4 regions of the Burkholderia sp. BCC0044 genome follow, and region 4 is predicted to be linked to each of the others. Evidence: predicted binding sites of a transcription regulator. Region 4 holds the regulator's gene; each other region holds the start of a gene.
What was found. Region 4 encodes HrcA, which represses chaperone genes, less so after heat shock. Its sites were predicted from a motif close to TTAGCACTCNNNNNNNNNGAGTGCTAA; they were not measured.

Region 1: rpoH (RNA polymerase sigma factor RpoH) is a predicted target of HrcA. The motif match lies at 2,556-2,582, and genes of this name have one in related genera.
Region 2: HWX14_RS18745 (co-chaperone GroES) is a predicted target of HrcA. The motif match lies at 3,440-3,466, and genes of this name have one in related genera.
Region 3: HWX14_RS07110 (co-chaperone GroES) is a predicted target of HrcA. The motif match lies at 2,799-2,825, and genes of this name have one in related genera.

The regions. Positions count from the first base shown of each region.
Region 1 is NZ_CADFDO010000005.1:77,923-83,798, reverse strand. Features, by position in the region: gene HWX14_RS28370 (cytochrome ubiquinol oxidase subunit I) at 1-903, opposite strand, end outside; gene cydP (cytochrome oxidase putative small subunit CydP) at 893-1,174, opposite strand; gene rpoH (RNA polymerase sigma factor RpoH) at 1,560-2,495, opposite strand; gene pagL (lipid A 3-O-deacylase PagL) at 2,854-3,423, shown strand; gene HWX14_RS28350 (nuclear transport factor 2 family protein) at 3,469-3,852, shown strand; gene leuA (2-isopropylmalate synthase) at 3,997-5,643, opposite strand.
Region 2 is NZ_CADFDO010000003.1:385,231-391,106, reverse strand. Features, by position in the region: gene HWX14_RS18760 (PTS sugar transporter subunit IIA) at 1-379, opposite strand, end outside; gene HWX14_RS18755 (LysE family transporter) at 670-1,284, opposite strand; gene groL (chaperonin GroEL) at 1,464-3,104, opposite strand; gene HWX14_RS18745 (co-chaperone GroES) at 3,117-3,407, opposite strand; gene HWX14_RS18740 (alpha/beta fold hydrolase) at 3,550-4,833, opposite strand; gene HWX14_RS18735 (class II aldolase/adducin family protein) at 5,218-5,876, shown strand, end outside.
Region 3 is NZ_CADFDO010000001.1:1,572,996-1,578,871, forward strand. Features, by position in the region: gene HWX14_RS07100 (hydroxymethylpyrimidine/phosphomethylpyrimidine kinase) at 1-558, shown strand, start outside; gene groL (chaperonin GroEL) at 745-2,385, opposite strand; gene HWX14_RS07110 (co-chaperone GroES) at 2,432-2,725, opposite strand; gene HWX14_RS07115 (SRPBCC family protein) at 3,118-3,630, opposite strand; gene HWX14_RS07120 (DUF1571 domain-containing protein) at 3,674-4,306, opposite strand; gene HWX14_RS07125 (quinol oxidase) at 4,303-4,722, opposite strand; gene HWX14_RS07130 (anti-sigma factor) at 4,749-5,531, opposite strand; gene HWX14_RS07135 (sigma-70 family RNA polymerase sigma factor) at 5,528-5,876, opposite strand, start outside.
Region 4 is NZ_CADFDO010000001.1:1,702,553-1,708,428, reverse strand. Features, by position in the region: gene recN (DNA repair protein RecN) at 1-1,483, opposite strand, end outside; gene HWX14_RS07680 (NAD kinase) at 1,503-2,405, opposite strand; gene hrcA (heat-inducible transcriptional repressor HrcA) at 2,537-3,559, shown strand; gene hemH (ferrochelatase) at 3,700-4,764, shown strand; gene HWX14_RS07665 (RNA-binding S4 domain-containing protein) at 4,867-5,274, shown strand; gene HWX14_RS07660 (hypothetical protein) at 5,246-5,407, opposite strand; gene grpE (nucleotide exchange factor GrpE) at 5,760-5,876, shown strand, end outside.

The DNA of each region.
Region 1 (5,876 bases), on a different contig from region 4:
CGAGCGCGTCGCGATCAGGCCGAGCGCGTACGGGATCTTGATCGCGTAGTCGGTGCGCTGGGCCTCCTGGTTCGGGATGCCGATCAGCGTGAACGACGCGGGCGCCGGCTGGGTTTCCCATTCGGATTCGATCGCGGCGAGCTTCATCTTCTGCACTTCGCCGGTCGTATAGCCCGATTCGTCGCCGAGCACGATCACGCACAGCGTGGCCGCGAGGCCGAAGCCGGCCGCGACCGCGAACGAGCGCAGCGCGAAATCGACGTCGCGCTTCTTCAGCAGGTACCACGACGACACGCCGAGCACGAACATCGCCGCCGACACGTAGCCGGCCGACACCGTGTGCACGAACTTCACCTGCGCGACCGGGTTGAACAGCACGTCGAACAGGCTCGTCATTTCCATGCGCATCGTCTGGTAGTTGAACTCGGCGCCGACCGGGTTGTTCATCCAGCCGTTCGCGACCAGGATCCACAGCGCGGACAGGTTCGAGCCCAGCGCGACGAGGAACGTGACGATCAGGTGCTTGACCTTCGACAGCCGGTTCCAGCCGAAGAAGAACAGCCCGACGAACGTCGATTCGAGGAAGAACGCCATCAGGCCTTCGACCGCGAGCGGCACGCCGAAGATGTCGCCGACATAGTGCGAGTAGTACGACCAGTTCGTGCCGAACTGGAATTCGAGCGTGATGCCGGTCGTCACGCCCATCGCGAAATTGATCCCGAACAGCTTGCCCCAGAACTGGGTCATGTCCTTGTAGACCTGTTTGCCGGTCATCACGTAGACGGCTTCCATGATGACGAGCAGCCAGGACAGGCCGAGCGTCAACGGCACGAACAGGAAGTGGTAGAGCGCCGTGATGCCGAACTGCAGACGTGACAGATCGACGACTTCGCTACTTATCATGGTGGTCTCCCTCGGTGGGTGCAGGCGCCGGCACCGAGAGCAGCTTCTCGGCCACGGCGGCAGGCGGCAACGACATGTGCTCCGCCTGCGGATGATTGAAGAATGCGTATTTGAGCGACATCAGGAGGATCAGCTTGACGATCAGCATCAGGGTGATGTCGCGGGCGAGGGTCGGTCCGCGTGCCCATGCGGCGATGCGCGCACGCCAGCCGATCGTGCCGGCCGGCCGCGAAGGCGGCGCAGGCTTTTTATTGATCGAGATCAAGGCGATTATCCTGAATCGATTGAAGTCGGATTGGGGGCGACGTTACGTCGGATTTATCACGGCCGTGAAGCTGTTTTAATCCTTTTGCGCCTGACATGCCAATTTTAAAAGGACGGCTTTCCGATGCCGAGTGCTGCGCTGCGGCAGACCGTCGCGAAACACGGGGTAGAAATTGAGGTAGATCAAGGTTGTGCGGAAGGGCGCCGCAAATGGCCTGATACCCGGTGAATCGGGTCAATTAATCGGCGAAGAAACGGACGGTGAAACGCGCTGAAAAAGCGGGTGAAAAGCAGTAGAAAAACGGCGGGAAAGCGGCGGGAAAGCGGACGAAAAAAAAACCGCTGCCGGTCAGGCAGCGGTTTGGGGTGAAGCGCGCTGAAGCGCCGCGGATTTACGCGTATTCGGCGAGGGCGGTGCGCATCTTTTTCATCGCGCTCGCTTCGATCTGGCGGATGCGTTCCGCCGACACGCCGAACTCGGCGGCGAGATCGTGCAGCGTCGAGCCGCCCGAGCCGTCGTCGTCGACGTGCAGCCAGCGCGCCTCGATGATGCGGCGGCTGCGCGCGTCGAGCGCGTCGAGCGCCTGCGCGATGCCGTCCGTCTGCAGCATGTCGCGCTGACGTGCGGCCAGCACGGCGGTCGGCTCGTTGTGCGAGTCGGCCAGGTAGGCGATCGGCGCGTACGATTCCTCGCCGTCTTCCACTTGGCCCTCGAGCGCGATGTCGCCGCCCGACAGGCGCGTTTCCATCTCGGTGACTTCCTCGCGCTTGACGTTGAGCTCCTGCGCGAGGCCGTCGATTTCCTCCGGCGTCATCGCCTGCATGCTCTTCTTGTGGCTGCGCAGGTTGAAGAACAGCTTGCGCTGCGCCTTCGTCGTCGCGACCTTCACCATGCGCCAGTTGCGCAGGATGTACTCGTGGATCTCGGCCTTGATCCAGTGAATCGCATACGACACCAGGCGCACGTTTTGCGACGGGTCGAAACGCTTCACCGCTTTCATCAGGCCGATGTTGCCTTCCTGGATCAGGTCGCCGTGCGGCAGGCCGTAGCCGAGATAGTTGCGCGCGATCGACACGACGAGGCGCAGGTGCGACAGCACGAGCCGGCGCGCCGCGTCGAGGTTGTTGTCTTCACGGAATTCGGTTGCGTACCGGCGTTCCTCTTCGGCGGTCAGCAGCGGAATGCGATTGACGGCCTGGATGTACGCGTCGATGTTGCCGAGCTGGCCGGGCAACATCGATTGGGCTGCGAGCGCCAGCGAGCCTGCCGATTCGGCCTTGGCCGGCGTCGGGCTCAGGGTGTTCGGGAGGGTCAGGGCGTTGCTCACTAAAAACTCCTTTGGAATCAGGGACAAACCCCGGTCTCGGATGAGATTCCGTGGGTCATCTTAGCACTCCCGTAATACGAGTGCTAATTCCTTAGAGCGGGCGGGGGCTTCCGAGTTCCCGATTTTCTATCGAACCGGTGGAGTCGATAGTCTAATCTGCGACAAGAACCGCGCCGCGAAGTTCCGTAAGCCATTGTTTCTGATGGGAATCGGTAGACGATTTCGATTTTTGTCGTTTTGGAAGCAAGCCATTTCGCTTCGTGATGCCGATTCGAAAAGTCCTTTACCATACCATTCAGTTCGCTCGGGCCCGGCCGTTGCCGCAGGCTCCATTCAACCCACAAAGTTGGAGTGTCAGATGAACAATAAGAAGAATCGCCGGCCTCGCAGCCGGCTGGTGCTGCATGCGATGCTGGCGGCGTCTCTTCTGGGCGGATCGGGTGCGGCTTTCGCGGATCGATGGGGGATCCAGGCGGGCGGCGGGTTTTCGGATCGCCGCGGGATCGACAAGGCCGATATCGGCGTGGTGTGGGATCCGGGCTGGAACTGGTGGGAAATCGGCGGCTGGCACTTCGCGTTCGTCGTCGAAGGGCACGCCGGCTACTGGCACACGGGCGGCAACGTCCACGGCAACATCGGCGAGTTCGGCGTCACGCCGATGTTCCGTTTCATCAAGAGCAGCGGGCAGATTCGCCCGTTCATCGAGGCGGGCGGCGGCGTCCGGCTGCTGACGCATCCGACGATCTCGGACAATTTCTCGCTGTCGACCGCGTTCCAGTTCGCGCCGACGGGCGGCGTGGGCGTGCAGTTCGGTCAACGGCAACAGTATCAGGTCGGCTACCGTTTCGAACATGTGTCTAACGCGGGTATCAAAGAGCCGAATCCTGGTATAAATTTCCACCAGTTCTACCTGCAGTACAACTTCTGATCCGTACGCCCGGGCAACGCGGGCGCGTTGCCGAGGAGTCAGGCGATGGCGAAGGTGGTCGATGCGATCCGCGCGCTCGAGCGCGACCGGTTCCGGGCGATGGTGGACGGCGACGGCGAGGCGCTCGATGCGCTGTTGTCGGACAAGGTGTTTTTCGTCCATACCAACGGCAAACGCGAAACCAAGCAGCAGTTCATCGACGCCATCGTCGCCGGCCGCCGCCGCTATCGCCAGATCGAAATCCAGTCGCAGGACGTGCTGCCGGTCGGCGACGCCACCTGCGTCGTCACCGGGCGCGCGTTGATCGAGATGGAAACGAACAACGGCGGCCTCGTCTTCCCGATCGCCTATACGTCCGTCCACACGCACGACCAGGGTCGCTGGTGCCTGTTCGCGTGGCAGGCGACGCGGTGCGCGACCGAGACTTGAGCGCGGGTAGCACTCCTTTTCATGCCTCGACCGAAGCGGCCTTCCGAGCCGCTTTTTTGCTGCCTCGTGCGGCGCGGATCGCGCGGCGCACGGGCGGTCACGCACCGCTCCCTGACGTTTCAACCCTGCATCGAAGCCCGGCGGTCAGGCCGCCGCGCGGTGGTCCGCGCAGTGCCATGCCGAGCGGTTGATCGCGCTGACGACCGCATCGAGCGCGGCGCTCGCCGCATCGGCATGCACGCCGACCCCGTGCCGCAGCGGCGCGTCGCCGATCCGGCAACCGACCGATACCGCGATCCGGCCGTCCGCCGTGCGCGTGTGTTCGCACGATGCGACGTCGATCGCGGCGCCGGCGGCCGCTGCAAATGCCGCGGCGAAATGTCGCACGACGTCGTCGAGCGTCGCGTCGGCGGCGGGCGCCGTCGCGATGTCGCGGTTTTGCCAGCGTGCGCCGCTGCCGTGGCGCGCGGCCGGCCCGTCGGTCTCGAAGAATTCGCGCGCGAACAGCGTGCAGATCGCGTCGCCCGTCACTTCCTCGCCCGATGCGTCGGCGAGCGTCTGCACCGCATGGCTGAATTCGATCTGGACGCGGCGCGTCGGCGTGAAGCCCATTCCGCGTTCGAGCAGGAACGTCGCGCCGCCCTTGCCGGACTGGCTGTTCACGCGGATCACCGCGTCATAGCTGCGGCCGAGGTCGGCCGGGTCGATCGGCAGGTACGGCACCTCCCAGATCGCGTCCGGGCGCTGCTGCGCGAAGCCCTTGCGGATCGCATCCTGGTGCGAGCCCGAGAACGCGGTGAACACGAGGTCGCCCGCGTACGGGTGGCGCGGATGCACGGGAATCTGGTTGCAGCGCTCGACGACGCGGCGCACCGCGTCGATGTCGGAGAAATCGAGGCCCGGGTCGATCCCTTGCGTGTAGAGGTTCAACGCGAGCGTGACGAGATCGACGTTGCCGGTGCGCTCGCCGTTGCCGAACAGGCAGCCTTCGATGCGGTCGGCGCCGGCGAGCAGCGCGAGTTCGGCCGCCGCGACCGCGGTGCCGCGATCGTTGTGCGGATGCACGGACAGCACGATGCTGTCGCGATACGCGAGGTTGCGGTCCATCCATTCGATCTGGTCGGCGAACACGTTCGGGGTCGCGGCCTCGACGGTGGCCGGCAGGTTGACGATCATCTTGTGGTCGCGGGTCGGGCGCCACGTCTGCGCGACCGCGTCGCAGATCTCGCGCGCGAACGTCAGCTCGGTCATGCTGAAGGTTTCCGGCGAGTACTGGAAGGTCCAGCGCGTGTCGGGGCGCGCGGCGGCGTGTGCCTTGATGATGCGCGTGCCGTCGATCGCGAGCGCCTTCACGTCGTCCTTCGACATCCCGAACACGATGCGGCGAAACGACGGGCAGACCGCGTTGTACAGGTGCACGATCGCGCGCGGCACGCCGTCGAGCGCGTCGAACGTGCGCGCAATCAGGTCTTCGCGCGACTGCACGAGCACCTCGATCGTCACGTCGTCGGGAATCCGCTTGTCGTCGATCAGCTTGCGGACGAAATCGAAGTCGGTTTGCGACGCCGACGGAAAACCGACTTCGATCTCCTTGAACCCGATCGCGACCAGCATCTCGAAGAACTCGAGCTTCTGCTCGATGCTCATCGGCTCGATCAGCGACTGGTTGCCGTCGCGCAGGTCGGTGCTCATCCACACGGGCGCGCGCTCGATGGTGCGGGCCGGCCAGCGGCGGCCGTTGAGGCGGACGGGCTCGAACGGACGGTACTTGTCTTGCGGATTGCGCATCATCTTCTGGACCTCGGGTCTCAAGTCGCGAGCGAAGACGGGCGGCATGGGCGCCGGTCGGCGCTGCCTCGCACCCGGCGCGCGATGGCGCAGCGGATGCGGATGATCTTCGCGAATCGGCCGACGGATGGACGGACGAATGCTGACGACTTCGGGTTGTAAAAACTGCGAGAGGGGTACGGCGAGGAACTGCTGGGAGGACCGTGCGGACAGCACACGGCGCTACGACAGCCTTA
Region 2 (5,876 bases), on a different contig from region 4:
CCAGCACGATGAATTCGCGCACGGGCTTGCGGTCCGGCGCGTTGAACGCGAACGGGTATCGCGCGCGAACGAACAGCGCGGCGGCCGAGCGGAGCCCGTCGATGCGCGCATGCGGAATCGCGACGCCTTGGCCGAGGCCGGTCGAGCCGAGTTGTTCGCGCCTGATCAGTTCGGCCCGGATCCGTTCCGCGGATACGCCGCTGTCGCGTGCGACATGGTGAGCGACGAGATCGAACAACTGGATCGCGCTTTCCGCCGGCACGTCGAGCAGGATGTTGCCCGGCGGACAGGCATCGGCGAGCCGGGTCGCGAACGGCGTGCGGCCGCGTCGGTGAGGGAGGTCGGGTTGGCCGCCGACGGCGGCCTGCTGCGTTTGCATGCGGATTGCTCCGTGTCGGGATGACACGGAAATCCTAGTCAACCGCGCGTAAAGACGGTGTCAGATACACGGGGACCGAGCGTTAAAATTTCGTATCGAGCGCCGCGGGGGCTGGGCCCGATAATACGGATGACTTCACGTGCCCGACAGCACGAACGGCAGCATCGTCAGCAGAAACACCGGGTCGTTGCCGGTCCAGCCGAGGCGTTCGTCGTCGTCCAGAATGGTTTGTGCGGTCGGCATGGCAACTGAGCGGCGCGGGCTCCGAAAAAGGACAAATACGCAGCGGATCAACGTCCGGCCAGCATCCGGCCGCCCACGCCCATCAGCAAGAGACCAGCCGCCGTATCGAGCACGGCCTTGCGTCGGACCAGCAGCCGGCGCACCGACGGATGCGATGCGAGCAGCGCCATCGTGCAATACCACGCGGCCGAGATCGCAACCGACAGCGCGACGACCGATAGATCGAGCCATGCGGGCGCATGAGCCGGCACCATCAGCGCGAAGATGCTGCCGTAGAACGCGACGGATTTCGGGTTCGTCATGCTGACGACGTAGCCCTTCCGAGCCGCGTTCCAGTCGGACATCGCGGCCGGCGCGGAAACGGGCAGCGGCTGGCGTGCGGTCATGATCATTTTCAGGCCGAGCCAGATCAGGTAGGCGGCGCCCGCCAGCCGCAGCGCGGTGTGAACCCACGCGACATGCGTGACGAGCAGGCTCAGGCCGGCGATCGCGATCGCGGCCCAGGTGCCGGATGCGGCGGCGAGGCCGAGCCCCGTCATCACGCCAGCGCGGCGCGACATCACGGCAGTCGACGTGACGATCACGAAGTTCGGGCCGGGGCTGGCGACGCTCAGCAGCAGGACGCCGGCGAGCGGAAGCAGGGTGTTGGCGATGGGCGACATGGCGTGGAAGCGGCAAGGCGGAACGGGTCTTCATCTTACCCGAGCGCGGCGATCGGCCCGCCGGCCACGGCATTGCGTCGCGCCAAAGCAAACAACGCGTGACGACTTCCATCGCCACGCGTTGCAGGATCCTGCCCAACCGCGCACACCGGCGAACCGGCGCGCACGCTGCTGCGTCGTCAGAAATCGAACCCCGGCCCGCCCGCACCCGGGCCGCCCGGCGCGGCGGTCGGCGCCGCATCCTTCGGCGCTTCGAACACGGTCGCATCGGTCGTCAGCAGCAGCCCGGCCACCGACGCCGCGTTCTGCAGCGCGGTGCGCGTGACCTTGGTCGGATCGAGCACGCCCGATTCGACGAGGTCGCCGTACTCGCCCGTTTGCGCGTTGTAGCCGAAGTTGCCCGTGCCTTCCGCGACCTTCGCGACGACGACGCTCGCTTCCTCGCCCGCATTCGTGACGATCTGGCGCAGCGGTTCTTCCAGCGCGCGCAGCACGATCTTGATGCCCGCGTCCTGATCGGGGTTCGCGCCCTTCAGTTCGCGGATCGCCTGCCGCACGCGGATCAGCGCGACGCCGCCGCCCGGCACGATACCTTCCTCGACGGCCGCGCGCGTGGCGTGCAGCGCGTCGTCGACGCGGTCCTTCTTCTCCTTCACCTCGATTTCGGTCGCGCCGCCGACCTTGATCACCGCCACGCCGCCCGCGAGCTTCGCGACGCGTTCCTGCAGCTTCTCGCGGTCGTAGTCGGACGTTGCTTCTTCGATCTGCACGCGGATCTGCTTCACGCGCGCCTCGATGTTCTTCGCGTCGCCCGCGCCGTCGATCACCGTGGTGTTTTCCTTGCCGACCTCGATGCGCTTCGCCTGGCCCAGTTCGGCGAGCGTCGCCTTCTCGAGCGTCAGGCCCGTTTCCTCGGCGATGACCTGGCCGCCGGTGAGGATCGCGATGTCCTCGAGCAGCGCCTTGCGGCGATCGCCGAAGCCCGGCGCCTTGACCGCGACCGTCTTCAGGATCCCGCGGATGTTGTTCACGACGAGCGTCGCGAGCGCTTCGCCTTCGACGTCTTCCGCGATGATCAGCAGCGGCCGGCCCGACTTGGCGACCTGTTCGAGCACCGGCAGCAGGTCGCGGATGTTCGAGATCTTCTTGTCGTGCAGCAGGATGTACGGGCTTTCGATCTCGGCGATCTGCTTGTCCGGATTGTTGATGAAATACGGCGACAGGTAGCCGCGATCGAACTGCAGCCCTTCGACGACGTCGAGCTCGTCGGCGAGCGACTTGCCGTCCTCGACGGTGATCACGCCTTCCTTGCCGACGCGATCGATCGCCTCGGCGATGCGCTGGCCGATCGATTCCTCGCCGTTCGCGGAGATCGTCGCGACCTGCGCGATTTCCTTGCTCGTGGTGGTCGGCTTGCTGATCTTCTTCAACTCGTCGACGGCCGACGTGACGGCCTTGTCGATGCCGCGCTTCAGGTCGAGCGGATTGAGCCCGGCCGCCACGTATTTCTGGCCTTCACGGACGATCGCCTGCGCGAGCACGGTGGCCGTGGTCGTGCCGTCGCCGGCCGCGTCGCTGGTGCGCGACGCGACTTCCTTCACGAGCTGCGCGCCGATGTTCTGAAGCTTGTCCGCGAGTTCGATTTCCTTCGCGACCGACACGCCGTCCTTCGTGACGACGGGCGCGCCGAAGCTGCGTTCGAGCACGACGTTGCGGCCCTTCGGCCCGAGCGTGACCTTCACCGCGTTCGCGAGAATGTTCACGCCTTCGGTCAGCTTCGACCGTGCGATGTCGCTGAAAAGAATTTCCTTGGCTGCCATGATTGCGCTCCGTTATTGATTGACGACCGCGACGATGTCTTCTTCGCGCAGCACGAGAAACTCGTTGCCGTCCACCTTGACGGCTTGCCCCGCGTACTTGCCGAACAGCACGCGTTCACCGACCTGCAGGTCGGGCACGATGCGCTGGCCGTCCGTGTCCTTGCGGCCGGGGCCGACGGCGATCACTTCGCCCTGGTCGGGCTTTTCGGCGGCGCTGTCGGGGATCACGATGCCCGACGCGGTGGTGGTTTCCTGGTCGAGTCGCTTCACGATCACGCGATCGTGCAAGGGGCGTAGGCTCATTTTTTCGTCCTGTCCTGTTCTGTCGAAATTGGCTGGCACTCTTTAACAGAGAGTGCTGACGAGTATAAAAATGCATGGCGGCGCGATCCAATAACGGATTTGCACAAGCATTCGCGCCGTCGTGCAAAGCGCGGTGAGCCCGTTATTGCGACACGGCGGGCTGCGCGACCGGCGAGCAGACAGGGCGGATCGTCTCGCCGGCCAGCACGCGCTTCACGAACGGAATCGAATCGGCGAGCGACGCGTTCACGGTGCCGTTGTGCTCGCGGCCCGCATACAGATGCGCCTCGACCGTCGTGCCCGCCGCGCACGCGTCCTTGGCCAGCGCAAGTTCGAGCGGCGCCAGCCCGTCGTCCGCGCCTGCACCGATGAACACGGGCGTCGCGATCTTCAGCGTCGGGTACTTCAGGTAATCGTCCCACCACGCCTTCAGCCGCGCATCGCCGCCCGGTTTCACGGTGTTCGCGTGCGTGAGGTGCGCGAGCGCCGCATCGTCCTCGAGCGACGCGAGGCAACTGATGCGCGCCTGTTCGAGGATCGGCAGTGCGGTGTCGGTCAGCACTTCGTCGGCGCGCAGCGACGGGTCGATCTGCTGCGCGGACAGCACCGAGTAGAACTGGTACGCGAGCGTCGGATCGACGCGTTCGGGATCGCGCCGGTAGGCCGTCTCGAACTTCGGCAGCGATGCGAGCGTGGCGCGCGACGCGTTGTAGATCGTCCCGGTCGCGACGGTTGCGCGGATCGCCAGTTCGGGCGCATAGACCGGCGCGTAGCCGGCCGCCGCGATCACGGCCGAGCCGCCTTGCGACTGGCCGACGAGCACGACCTCGTTCGCGAGGCCCGGCACGCCGCCGAGCACCGCGCGCACGCTGTCGAGCAGCGTGTAACTGTTCGAGCGGTTGTTGAGCTGCGGATTCGGGCCGGGCGTGCCGAGGCCCTGATAGTCGGTGGCGACCACCGCGAACCCTTGCTGAAGCCATGCGTTCAGGTAACGCACGTCGCGATACGCGCGGCCGAACCACGACGGCGCGCAGATGTCGGCCATCCCGAACGTGCCGTGCGCCCACGCGACGATCGGCCAGCCGCCGGCCGGCGGCGTGCCGCGCGGCACGAACAGCGCGCCCGACACCGCGATCGGCGTGCGGCCGCCGACGCCGTCGGTCGATGCATACAGGATGCGCAGTTGTCGCCCGGCGCTTGCAAGCCCGAGCGTCGCGGGCAGCGCTTCGGTGCGCAGCAGCGCGCCGGGCGTGGCCGGAATGTCGTGGTCCCACGTGTAGAACGCGGATACGCGGCCGTCGCCCTGCAACGGGTCGGATGTGGGGACTCGGCCGGCCGAAGCCGCGAGCGAGACGACGGGAGGCACGGCGAGTGCCGATACGAGCAGCGTGCGCGCGGCGAGGCCGCGCAGGGAAAGAAGCGTCATGGTCGGATGGAGGTCGATGAGAGCGGATGCGCCGGACCAGGCCGGCGCGGGCCGAGTGCGATGCAAGTTTCGAACCAGCGGGGTCGTTGCGTACGCAACACACGGCACGGCGGGCGATCGGCGCGATGGCGCGCGCATCGCGCATACGCACCGGCTGCGTGTCGTGCAGCAATCCCGGCCGGCACGGTGTTGCTTGCGCAACAGACGCGTCTGCGCGGGCTGCACTGCGCAAGTCGGGTATCGCGCGCCTGCGCCGCGCCGGCCGGCCTTCGATACGCCCATCGCGGCGCTGGCACGATTGCTGCTGATTCGTTGACCGTGCATCGCGACGTTGCGGCGTTGCGACGCGAGCCCATCCGTTCAACCGATCAAGGAAACTTCCTCATGTCCGTCACCCAAGCCATCGACAGCGGCGAACTCGTGGCATTCGTCGAACGCGCGACGCGCGAATTCGCGCAGGCCGCGCGCGTGCTGAAGGAAACGCGCACGCTGTCCGCGACCAACACGTTCCAGGCGTTCCAGCGCGTGCCGGGCACGGAGCTCGTCGTCGCACTGTCGGCGCCGAGCCCGTGGGCCGCGTCGCAGGAGGTCCAGCCGGTCGTCGTGACGCTCGACGGCGACGTGCTGCACGGCGATGCGCGCGCGGGCGGCCACGGCCCGCGCTACGCGGGCGTATTCCGCGAGGCGCCGGAAGTCGATGTCGTGATCCACGTGCACGGCCCGTATCTCGGCGCATGGGCGAGCGCGCATCGGCCGCTGCCGATCCGTTACGCGCCGGCCGCCCGCTACACGCGGGCCCGCGAAATCCCCGTCTACGTCGATCGTCGCCCCGGCGAGCCGCGCTTCATCGTCGACACGATCCGGCGCGATCCCGACGTGCCGGCGATCATCGAGGCGAACGGCGGCGCGACGTTCTGGGGCAAGTCGATCCTCGACGTGTCGAAGTACATCCTGATTCTCGAGGAAGCCGCGTATTTCCAGGCGCTCGCGGAACCGCTCGGCGGCTCGCTCGAATTCGGGCCGGGCGCGCTCGAACAGCAATG
Region 3 (5,876 bases), 130 kb from region 4:
CCGCTCGTGCTCGCACCGGACTTCACGCTCGACGACGAGCACGTGCTCGCCGCCGACGACCTGCGCGAATCGATCGCCGACCTGCTGGCGCCGCAAACCACGCTGCTGGTCGCCGACCACGCGACGCTGATCGCGCTGGCCCAGCCGGATGGCGACGCCGAAGCGCCGAATCTCGACGCGGCCGTGTCGCACCTGCTGTCGCAGGGTTGCGAATACATCCTGTCGTCGGAAACGGGCTCGCACCGGCTCGTCAACACGCTGTACGGCGAGGAAGGCCAGCTCCGCGAAGACATGTGGGATCGCTCGCCGCACCGGCTGATGGGCATCACCGACACGCTCGGCGCGGCCATCGCGGCGCTGCTCGCGAACGGCCAGGAGCCGCCCGAAGCCGTGCGCGAGGCGCAGGAATACCTGTACCAGGCCGTGCGCGACGCGTTCCGGCCCGGCATGGGCGCGTACCTGCCCGACCGGTTCTTCTGGGCGCGCAGCAACGACGAGTCGGACTCGCCGCCGGCCGTGAAGGCCGACGCGGTGCTGAGGACGTCGCACCGGCATTGAGTCGTCGGCGGCGGGCAGGTGCCGTCGCCGCACGTCGCGCCGTTTTGCGGCCGATGCATCCGGCCGAGCCGCGCACGCGTCAAAAACCCCTTGCACCAATAAAAAAAGACCCGCATCGCTGCGGGTCTTTTCTTTTGGCTGGAACGCGCATCGCTGCGCGCTCCGGACACCTTCGACCGAAGTCGATTACATGTCCATGCCCATGCCGCCCATGCCGCCCGGCATGCCGCCCGGCATCGGTGCGTCTTCCTTCGGCAGTTCTGCGACAGCTGCGTCCGTCGTCAGCAGCAGGCCTGCAACCGAAGCTGCGTTCTGCAGTGCGGTGCGCGTGACCTTGGTCGGGTCGACGACACCGGCTTCAACCATGTCGACGTACTCGCCCGTTGCTGCGTTGTAGCCGTAGTTGCCCGTGCCTGCAGCAACTGCCGCCACCACGACGCTGGCTTCTTCGCCGCCGTTCGTGACGATCTGGCGCAGCGGCTCTTCCATCGCGCGCAGCACGATCTTGATGCCGGCGTTCTGGTCGGCGTTCGCGCCGGTCAGGCCTGCGATCGCGGTGCGTGCGCGGATCAGCGCAACGCCGCCACCGGCCACGATGCCTTCTTCCACAGCTGCGCGCGTGGCGTGCAGTGCGTCTTCGACACGTGCCTTCTTTTCCTTCATTTCGACTTCGGTCGCAGCACCGACCTTGATCACTGCAACGCCGCCGGCCAGCTTAGCCACGCGCTCTTGCAGCTTTTCACGGTCGTAGTCCGACGTCGCTTCTTCGATTTGCGCGCGCACTTGCTTCACGCGTGCTTCGATGTTCACGGCTTCGCCTGCGCCGTCGATGATCGTCGTGTTTTCCTTGCCCACTTCGATGCGCTTCGCCTGGCCCAGCTCTGCCAGCGTTGCCTTCTCGAGCGTCAGGCCGGTTTCTTCCGCGACGACTTGACCGCCGGTCAGGATCGCGATGTCTTCCAGCATCGCCTTGCGACGATCGCCGAAGCCCGGCGCCTTGACCGCAACGGTCTTCAGGATGCCGCGGATGTTGTTGACGACCAGCGTGGCGAGCGCTTCGCCTTCGACGTCTTCAGCGATGATCAGCAGCGGACGGCCAGCCTTCGCGACTTGCTCGAGCACCGGCAGCAGATCACGGATGTTCGACACCTTCTTGTCGTGCAGCAGCACGAACGGGTTGTCGAGGACGGCGACTTGCTTGTCCGGGTTGTTGATGAAGTACGGCGACAGGTAGCCGCGGTCGAATTGCATGCCTTCGACGACGTCGAGCTCGTCGGCCAGCGACTTGCCGTCTTCGACGGTGATCACGCCTTCCTTGCCGACCTTGTCCATCGCTTCAGCGATGCGATCGCCGATCGACGAATCGCTGTTCGCCGAGATCGAGCCGACCTGTGCGATTTCCTTGTTCGTCGTGCACGGCTTGCTGATCTTCTTCAGCTCTTCGACAGCCGCTGCGACTGCCTTGTCGATGCCGCGCTTCAGGTCCATCGGGTTCATGCCCGATGCGACGTACTTCATGCCTTCGCGAACGATCGATTGCGCGAGGACGGTTGCCGTCGTCGTGCCGTCGCCTGCGTTGTCGCTGGTCTTGGAAGCAACTTCCTTGACCATTTGCGCGCCCATGTTCTGGAGCTTGTCCTTCAGCTCGATTTCCTTCGCGACCGACACACCGTCCTTGGTGACCGTCGGGCCGCCGAAGCTGCGCTCGAGCACGACGTTGCGGCCCTTCGGACCCAGCGTGACCTTGACTGCGTTGGCGAGAATGTTCACGCCTTCGACCATCTTCGAACGGGCGGAATCGCCGAATACGACGTCTTTAGCTGCCATCTTCTAACTCCTTGAATTCTTGGGAATATGTACCGTCGGAGGACGCTTACTTGGCGTTGACCACGGCCATGATGTCTTCTTCGCGCATGACCAGCAGTTCCTGGCCGTCGACCTTCACGGTCTGACCTGCGTACTTGCCGAACAGGACACGATCGCCGACCTTCACGTCGAGCGCGATCGGGGCGCCCTTGTCGTCGCGCTTGCCCGGGCCGACCGCGAGGATCTCGCCTTGATCCGGCTTCTCGGCAGCTGCTTCGGGGATCACGATGCCCGAGGCGGTCTTGGTTTCCTGATCCAGGCGCTTGACGATCACGCGATCGTGCAAAGGACGAAGGTTCATATTCACTCCTCTCTTGACTGAGATTGAAGAACGCTTAGGGAAGCTGCCCGGCTTATCGCCCGGCAGAGAATTGTTAGCACTCTCGTGCAGCGAGTGCTAATTATATGGACGGGTTTTGACAAATTCAAGAAGGGAAACCAGAGGAATTTTCGAGGCGGTGCCGCGGCGGGAAAACACACGAAAACAACAAAAAACCCTTTTAAAACAAAGCCATTTCGAACACGGGCGGCCCGAGATGCAGGCCCGGGCGGCCCGCGTATCCCATCCCGCCCCGTTTGGACACCGGGTAAGCCCGGAGTTCCTGAGGCCGGCGACATCGCATCAAAAAAACCGTGCGGGCACCGATTTCGTCTGCCGCGACGTGCGCGTTCGCCAGCGTCTCGGGGTCGATCTCACGCGTCGGCGCAGTCCGCGCCCGACAGCGGCCGGAAGGTCCGGCCGTCCGTCTCGACGGCCGCGCCCAGCCGCTGCGCGAGCCCCTTCGCGCCTTCGCGCATCACGACGTCGTGATTCCATCGGAACAGCGGCCGGGCGAGCGGCTCCAGCCAGTTCATCCAGCCGTGCGTGCGGATATGCCAGTCGTAGCGCACGACGGTGCGCGCGCCGTCGGCGGCGAACGACCAGCGTCCGTCGCCTTCGATCGCGCCGCTCGCGCGGCCTTCGAGCGCATGCGGCCGCTCGACGCGCCGCACGCGCATGTCGAAGGTCAGCCGGTACGGCAGCGCACCCTTCCAGGTATACCGGTGCAGCGCGCCGACGCCGCGCGCGTCGCCCGGCTCGAGCTCGACGGTGCGCACCGCGCCCTTCCACCAGTCGGGCCAGCGATCGACCTGGTAGATCGCATCCCAGACCGCCGCGAGCGGCGCATCCACCCGCCAGGTCGTCGAAAACCGGTACTCCGCCATGCAGCCTCCGGCATGCGCGTCAGGAACGCGAATCGGCGCGCCGTCACGGCGCGAAGAAGCGCTCGGGAAACGCGACGTCGATCTCCACGTCGTCGAGCGTCACGGTTTCGAGCGGCACGTCGTCATCGCCCGCGTAGCTGACGACCTTCAGCGGAAAACCGTCCGCGGCGTCGAGCCACAACCGGTAGCGGTGCACGCCGTCGACCGCGTGCGCGGGCGCGCCCGTGACCAGCACGCGCTGCGCGGTCCGGCCGCCGACGGCCTCCTCGCCTTCGGTCACCGTCGCGCCGCCCTGCTGCAGCGCATGAACGTTGCGCAGCAGTTCGCCGACGTCCGAGCGGTCGACCCGGTGGCCGGCGCGGTCGCGCACGAGCGGATTGGACGGCGACAGCGTCAGCGCGGGCGGCGCATGCGTGCCGAACGGACGCAGCCGCACCTTGCCGTCGCCGGGATCGTACGCGAGCACCGCGCCGCGATGCGGCGAGACGAAATCCATCCGGACGAAGCCCGGTTTCAGGTACGCGTAACGGATTTCGGTGCGCGCGCCGTCGCGCGCCGACGAGCGGATCGTCGCGCGGTACGAGCGGACGTGGTCGAAATGCGCCTGCGCGACGCTCACGGGATCGGCTGTCATGCTCGCTCCTATCAGGCTCGCGGCCAGCAACGCGGCGATCACGGCGCCGCCTCGACATCGAGCACGCCTTCCATCCCGCGCTCGCGATGGCTCCTGAAAAACAGCAGCCGGTGCGTGCAATAGTAGGCGAATCGACCGGGCTGCACCGGCGTGAAACGAAACGTCTTCGGCGTCGTGCCGAGCTCGGTACGTACCGCGATACCGGCCTGCGGCGCGTCGAGTTCGAAGCTGTGCGGCACCACGCCGGGCTCGGCCGACACGGTCAGCTCGACCGGCGCGTGCGCGCGGACGATCACGTGATTCGGCCGGAAGAAATAGCTGCCGCCGACGATCGTCACGCGCTGCACACCGTCCGCGTCGATCGGTACGCGCACGGGCGGGTCGCCCTCTGCGCGCGCAAGCGTCGTGCCCGCGACGAACATCGCCAGCACGAGTCCCTTCATCATCGCCGTCTTCATCGCCTGCTCCCTGCGGGTGCCGCGCGTCAGCCTTTCCACGCGTCGGTCGGCCCGCCCAGCGCACCGCATGCGTCGATCGCGAGCTCGCGCAGACGCCGTTCGTCGCCGCGACCGGATAACGCATAACCCATGCCGCGATCCGACCAGAAATACGTGTAGCGGCCATCGGCCGACATCGCCTGCGGCGCGAGACGCCGCGCATCGTACGCGGTCATGTACAGCGTCACGCGAGCGCCGTCCGCGCGCTGGTACATCAGCTGCGCGGCCGGCCCCGCGTCGCCGGGCAGCAACCGGCCGCCCAGCAGCACGTAACCGTATTCGTCGAGCGACGGTGCATGCACCGGCCGGCCGACGCGCGCCGACAGCCATGCGGCGAGGCGCGCCGGATCGGCCGCACCGACTTCCACCGGATGCTCGCGTTCGGCCGCGTACACGGCGTAGGCGACATCGGCGCGCGCGGCGAACGCCGGTTCGCGGCCGAACGCCGCCCAGCCCGCATGCAGCGCGACACCGATCAGCAGCCCGGCCGCCAGCCCCGCGAACGCATGCGCGACGGCGCGCCAGCGCGGCGCGCGGCGCTGCACGAACAACGCGGGTGCCGCGCCCGGCAGCGGGAACAGCGCCTTCAGCGCGTCGCGCTGCGCACGGTAGTGCGCGAATCGTTCGGCTTCCTGCGGATCGGACTGCAGGCGCTCGAGCACCTCGCGCCGCTCGTGCCCGGACAGTTCGCCGTCCAGCAACGCGGACAGCAGTTGCGCCGACGCATCGTCGTCCTGCTGGTTCGAAGGCTTGCGCGGATCGTCCATCATGGCTTCCCGATCACCCGTAACGTGGCCGTACCGTGCGCCGGCGGGGCGTCCGACAGCAACGCGCGCATCTGCGCGCGCGCCCGCGCGAGCCGCGACATCACCGTGCCCACCGGCACGCCGAGCACCTGCGCGGCATCGCGATAGCTCAACTCCTCGAGCGCGACCAGCAGCAGCACCTCGCGCTGTTCGACCGGCAGCCGGTACAGCGCGCGCTGCACGTCGCGCAACTCCAGGCCGCCCACCTCGCCGGCCGGCGCGGCCATCGTCTGCCAGGGCGCCGTCGCGTCGTCGACCGCGATCTCGTGCCGCGCGCGCAACTGGTCGATGAAGCGGTGCCGCAACAGC
Region 4 (5,876 bases):
CGCCGCGAGCGGCGACCTGCGGCAGGTGCGTCACGCACAACACCTGGCGCTCGCGCCCGAGCTGGTGCAGCAGGCGGCCGACCACTTCGGCGACGCCGCCGCCGATCCCCGTATCGACTTCGTCGAAGATCAGCGTCGGCGTCGGGCTCGCCGCGCTGGCGATCACCGCGAGCGCGAGACTGATCCGCGCGAGTTCGCCACCCGACGCGACTTTCGCGAGCGGTCGCAACGGCACGCCCGGGTGCCCGGCCACGCGGAATTCGACCTGTTCGAGCCCGTGCGGGCCGCCGTCGGCGAGCGGCACGAGCGCGACTTCGAAGCTGCCGCCCGCCATCGACAGTTCCTGCATGCCGGCCGTGACGGCCGTGCCGAGCGCCTTGGCGGCCTGCGCGCGCGCCTTCGACAGGCGTTTGGCGTCGGCGAGATAGGCTTCCCGCACCTTTGCCTGCGCGGCTTCGAGCGCGCCGAGATCGGCGGCCGCGTCGAGCGCGGCGAGTTGCGCGCGGCGCGCCGCATGCTCCTCATGAAGCGTGTCGGGCGGCAGCCGGAACTTGCGGGCGGTCGAGTGCAGCGCGTCGAGGCGCGTTTCGACCTGCGCGAGCCGCTCCGGGTCGAGATCGACGCGCTGCGCATAGTGCGACAGCGAATAGACGGCTTCCTGCAACTGGATCTCGGCCGGCTCCAGCGACGCGAGCGCGTCGCCGAGCGCGGTGTCGTAGTCGGCCAGGCTGCGCAGCTTCGACACGATCGCGCCGAGCTGCGCGAGCATCGCGTCGTCGGACTCGGACAGCGCGTTGAGCGCGCCGCGCACGCCTTCGATCAGGTTCGCCGAATGCGACAGGCGCTTGTGTTCGTTGCTGACTTCGTCCCATTCGCCGGCTTGCGGCGCAAGCTTGTCGAGCTCGGCGAGCTGCCACGCGAGCTTTTCGCGTTCGAGCTGCAGTTCGCGCTCGTGCGCCTTCGCGGCGTCGATCGCCTGCGTCGCGTCGCGCCACACGCGCCACGCGCGCGCGACGTTCGCGGCATCGGCGACGAGCCCCGCGTGCGTGTCGAACAGCTCGCGCTGCGCGTCGGGCCGCATCAGCAGCTGGTGCGCGTGCTGGCCGTGGATGTCGACGAGCATCTCGCCGAGTTCGCGCAGTTGCGCGAGCGTCGCGCTGGTGCCGTTGATGAATGCACGCGAACGGCCGTTCGCGTCGATCACGCGGCGCAGCATCACGGTGTCCTCGGCGTCGAACGCGTGTTCGTCGAGCCAGCGCGCGACGCGGTCGTGCGGCGTGAATTCGGCCGTGATGTCGGCGCGGCCGCAGCCGGTGCGCACGACGCTCGCGTCGGCGCGTTCGCCGAGCGCGAGGGCCAGCGCGTCGATCAGGATCGATTTGCCGGCGCCGGTTTCGCCGGAAAAGACGGAAAAGCCGCTGTCGAATTCGAGATCGAGCGCGGCGACGATGACGAAGTCGCGGATCGAGAGGTGGCGGAGCATGGTGTCGGGCGGAGCGGCGTCAGGACGCCTTGTCGTCTTCGTTCGATGCGTGTTCGTTCCAGTGCAGCTTCTTGCGCAGCGTCGTGTAGTAGCTGTAGCCGATCGGGTGCAGGAACGGCACCGTGTGCTTCGAGCGGCGCACCTCGATCGTATCGTTCAGTTCGAGCGACGTGAACGACTGCATGTCGAAGTTCACGTTGACGTCGCGGCCGCCGACGATCTGGATCGCGATCTTCGAATCGTCGGGCAGCACGATCGGCCGGTTCGACAGCGCGTGCGGCGCGATCGGCACGAGCACGATGCCCGCGAGCTGCGGATGAAGGATCGGGCCGGCCGACGACAGCGCGTAGGCGGTCGAGCCGGTGGGCGTCGCGACGATCAGGCCGTCCGAGCGCTGGTTGTACATGTAGCGGCCGTCGACCGACGCGCGCAGCTCGACCATCCCGGAGAAGCCGCTGCGGTTCACGACGACGTCGTTGAACGCGAGCGCGTGGTAGATCGGTTCGCCGTCGCGCATGATCCGCGCCTCGAGCAGCGAGCGCTCCTCGCGCTCGAACTTGCCGGCCAGCAGCACGGGCACGAGCGCATGCATGTCGGATGCCGCGATGTCGGTGATGAAGCCGAGCCGCCCGTGGTTGATGCCGATCAGCGGTGTCCGGTAGGGCGCAAGCTGGCGGCCGATGCCGAGCATCGTGCCGTCGCCGCCGAGCACGATCGCCACGTCTGCTCGCGCCCCAATTTCTGCCGGGGTGAGCGCCGGGTAGCCGGCGATGCCGATTTCCCGCGCGGTATCGGCTTCGAAGACGACCTCGAAGCCGAGCGTGGCGATGCTGTCCGCCAGCGTGGCGAGCGGTTCGGCGATGCCGGGCGTGTTGCTCCGGCCGACGAGCGCGACAGTACTGAACTGATTACCGGTTTTCATGCCGGCATTACACCATAGCTCGTTGACGAAAAGAACCGGGTGAACGCCGACGGGGCCGGATCGGGCCGGCCCGCGCAATGGTGGCCGACGCCACTCGCCGTGCTCGCGCGGTTGCGCTAAAATTTTCCACCATGCTAGATCCTCGCGCACGAACCCTCCTGAAAACCCTGATCGAACGGTATATCGCCGACGGTCAGCCGGTCGGCTCGCGCACGTTGTCCCGTTACTCCGGGCTCGAGCTGAGCCCGGCGACGATCCGCAACGTGATGTCCGACCTGGAGGAGCTCGGCCTCGTGTCGAGCCCGCACACGTCGGCCGGCCGCGTGCCGACGCCGCGCGGCTACCGGCTGTTCGTCGATACGATGCTGACGGTCGAGGCCCCGATCGACGCCGAGGCCGTCGCCCGCCAGGTGCAGAACACGCTGCAGGCCGGCGAGCCGCAGCAGCGGGTGGTGGCGGCCGCCGCGAGCGTGCTGTCGAACCTGTCGCAGTTCGCGGGCGTCGTGCTGACGCCGCGCCGCAGCCACGTGTTCAAGCAGATCGAGTTCATGCGCCTGTCCGACAAGCGCATCCTGCTGATCATCGTCACGCCCGAGGGCGACGTGCAGAACCGGATGCTCGCGACGCCGCGCGACTATTCGCCGTCGCAGCTGACCGAGGCGTCCAACTACATCAATGCGCATTTCGCCGGCCTGTCGTTCGACGAGGTGCGCCGCCGCCTGCGCGACGAGATCGACCAGCTGCGCGGCGACATGACGACGCTGATGCACGCGGCCGTGACGGCCAGCACCGAGGTGCCCGACACCGAGGACACCGTGCTGATTTCCGGCGAGCGCAACCTGCTCGAAGTGGCGGACCTTTCTTCCGACATGGCGCGGCTGCGCAAGCTGTTCGACGTATTCGACCAAAAGACGGGCCTCCTGCAGTTGCTCGACGTGTCGAGCCACGCCCAGGGCGTGCAGATCTTCATCGGCGGCGAATCGACGCTCGTGCCGATCGAGGAAATGAGCGTCGTCACCGCGCCGTACGAGGTGAACGGGCAGATCGTCGGCACGCTCGGCGTGATCGGCCCGACCCGCATGGCGTACAACCGCGTGATCCCGATCGTCGACATCACCGCGCGCCTGCTGTCGCTCACGCTGAGCCAGCAGTAATCGCGGCACCGACGCCGTCCCGCCATCGTGCCGCGGCGTCGTGCGCGCGGCCAGTCGGCCGAATGGCCAGCCGACCCGATCGAGACGGCCCGCTATAATTGAGGGCCGTCCGGTCCCGTGCCTCGAGCACGTTCTTGCCCATGCGTTTCGATCTTGAGCCGCCTTCGAGCGTCGCGGCCGCCCATCGCATCGGTGTGCTGCTGATCAATCTCGGCACGCCCGACGCGCCCACGCCGCGTGCGGTGCGGCGTTACCTGGCCGAATTCCTGTCGGATCCGCGGGTCGTCGAAATCCCGCAGGCCGTCTGGCAGGTGCTGCTGCGCACGCTGATCCTGCCGCTGCGCGGCCGCGCGTCCGCGAAGAAATACGCGGCCGTCTGGATGCCCGAGGGCTCGCCGCTGCGCGTGTACACCGAGCGCCAGACCGACAGCGTGCGGCACCTGCTCGTGTCGAACGGCTATCACGTGACGGTCGATTACGCGATGCGCTACGGCAGCCCGAACATCGCGCACGCGCTCGCGCAGTTCAAGCGGGCGGGCGTCGAGCGCGTGCTGCTGATGCCGATGTATCCGCAATATTCGGCGTCGACCACGGCCACCGCGTTCGATGCCGCATTCGACGCGTTCGCGCGCATGCGCAATCAGCCGGAAGTGCGCACGGTGCGGCACTACGCCGACCATCCGGCCTATATCCACGCGCTGGCCGAACAGGTGCGCCAGTACTGGGCGCAGCACGGCCGGCCCGATTTCGCGGCCGGCGACAAGCTGGTGCTGAGTTTCCACGGCGTGCCGAAGCGCACGCTCGACCTCGGCGATCCCTATCACGACCAGTGCCAGCAGACGGGCGCGTTGCTGATGGCCGCGCTCGGGCTGTCGGGCACCGAGTGCCGCGTCACGTTCCAGTCGCGCTTCGGCAAGGCCGAATGGCTGCAGCCGTACACCGCGCCGACGCTGCGCGAGTTCGGCGAGGCCGGCGTGCGGCGGGCCGACGTGTTCTGTCCCGGCTTCACGGCCGATTGCCTGGAGACGATCGAGGAAATCGGCATGGAAGTGCGCGACGAATTCCTCGCCGGCGGCGGCAAGACCTTCCACCGGATTCCGTGCCTGAACGGCGCGTCCGCATGGATCGGCGCGCTCGGCGAGATCGTCGCGGAGAATCTGCAAGGCTGGCCCGTCAAGGCCGCGCAGCCCGAAACGGTAAGCTGAGATGAAACGATCCCCACGTTCGCTTTGTTCGCTCGGGGAGGACGAAGTCCTCCAAGCGAACGCCGATCCCTACGTGTACCCGGCAGCCTGCCGGAGGCTGACATGAACTACAAGATTTCCACGGAGCCGGGCGCGAAGCTGCGCATCGACAAATGGCTGTGGGCGGCCCGGTTCTTCAAGACGCGCTCGCTCGCGACCGATGCGGTCGACAAGGGACACGTGAAGATCGGCGGCGCGGCGGTCAAGCCGTCGAAGGACGTGCGGGTGGGCGACGATGTGGAGATTGCGATCGACGGCATCGTCTGGCACATTGCCGTGCTCGGCGTGTGCGACGTGCGCGGGCCCGCGAGCGTCGCGCAGACGCTCTACGCGGAAACGGAAGCGGGGCGGGCCGCGCGGCTCGCCGAACTGGAGCGGCGCCGCACGTATCGCGAGCCGGCGGCCGAACTGCACGGCCGGCCGACGAAGCGCGACCGGCGCATCATCGACAGATTTTCTGGTGGGAGCTGAACATCTGGTCGAACGTCGCCCGCGCGCTTCCGTATTCGGTCGTGCGGTCGGTGACGGCTCCCGACAGGCAGATGGTGGTGGTGCCGGCAATGAGTACCAGCGCGACCACCGATATCGCAAAGGTCAGTTTCACGGTACTCCCCTCGAGAACAAGGGTGAAAACGGCGCCAGGTGGATGTCAGGCGACGGTCAGCTAAGGGTAAACGCGCTTTCCGACGCTTGAGTGGAGTGTAGTGCAGCCGGGCTGTGCGCAGCTAGTACTTGCCGGGTAAGCGTTGTTACAGGCCGTTTCGCCCGATCCGGCAGACTATGCGACCGCTGCACCGGAAAATGCGCGGTTGTTTCGCGGCATTGGCGAATGCCGGCGAATGACCCTCTTGAAATCGTAGTTTTCGCCCTTATTTGCACCAGTAATGTGCGGTGTCGCCGGGTATACGTCCGGCGGTTGCCGATTTGGCTTCAACCTCTAATCGACTTTCAGCGACATGGAAAACACGCAAGAGAACCCGACTACCCCATCGGCCGAAGACATCGGCAGCGAGAACCAGGCGGCGCAAGGCGCCGCACCCGCTGCCGAAGCCGCCGACGCGGCGCTCGCGGAG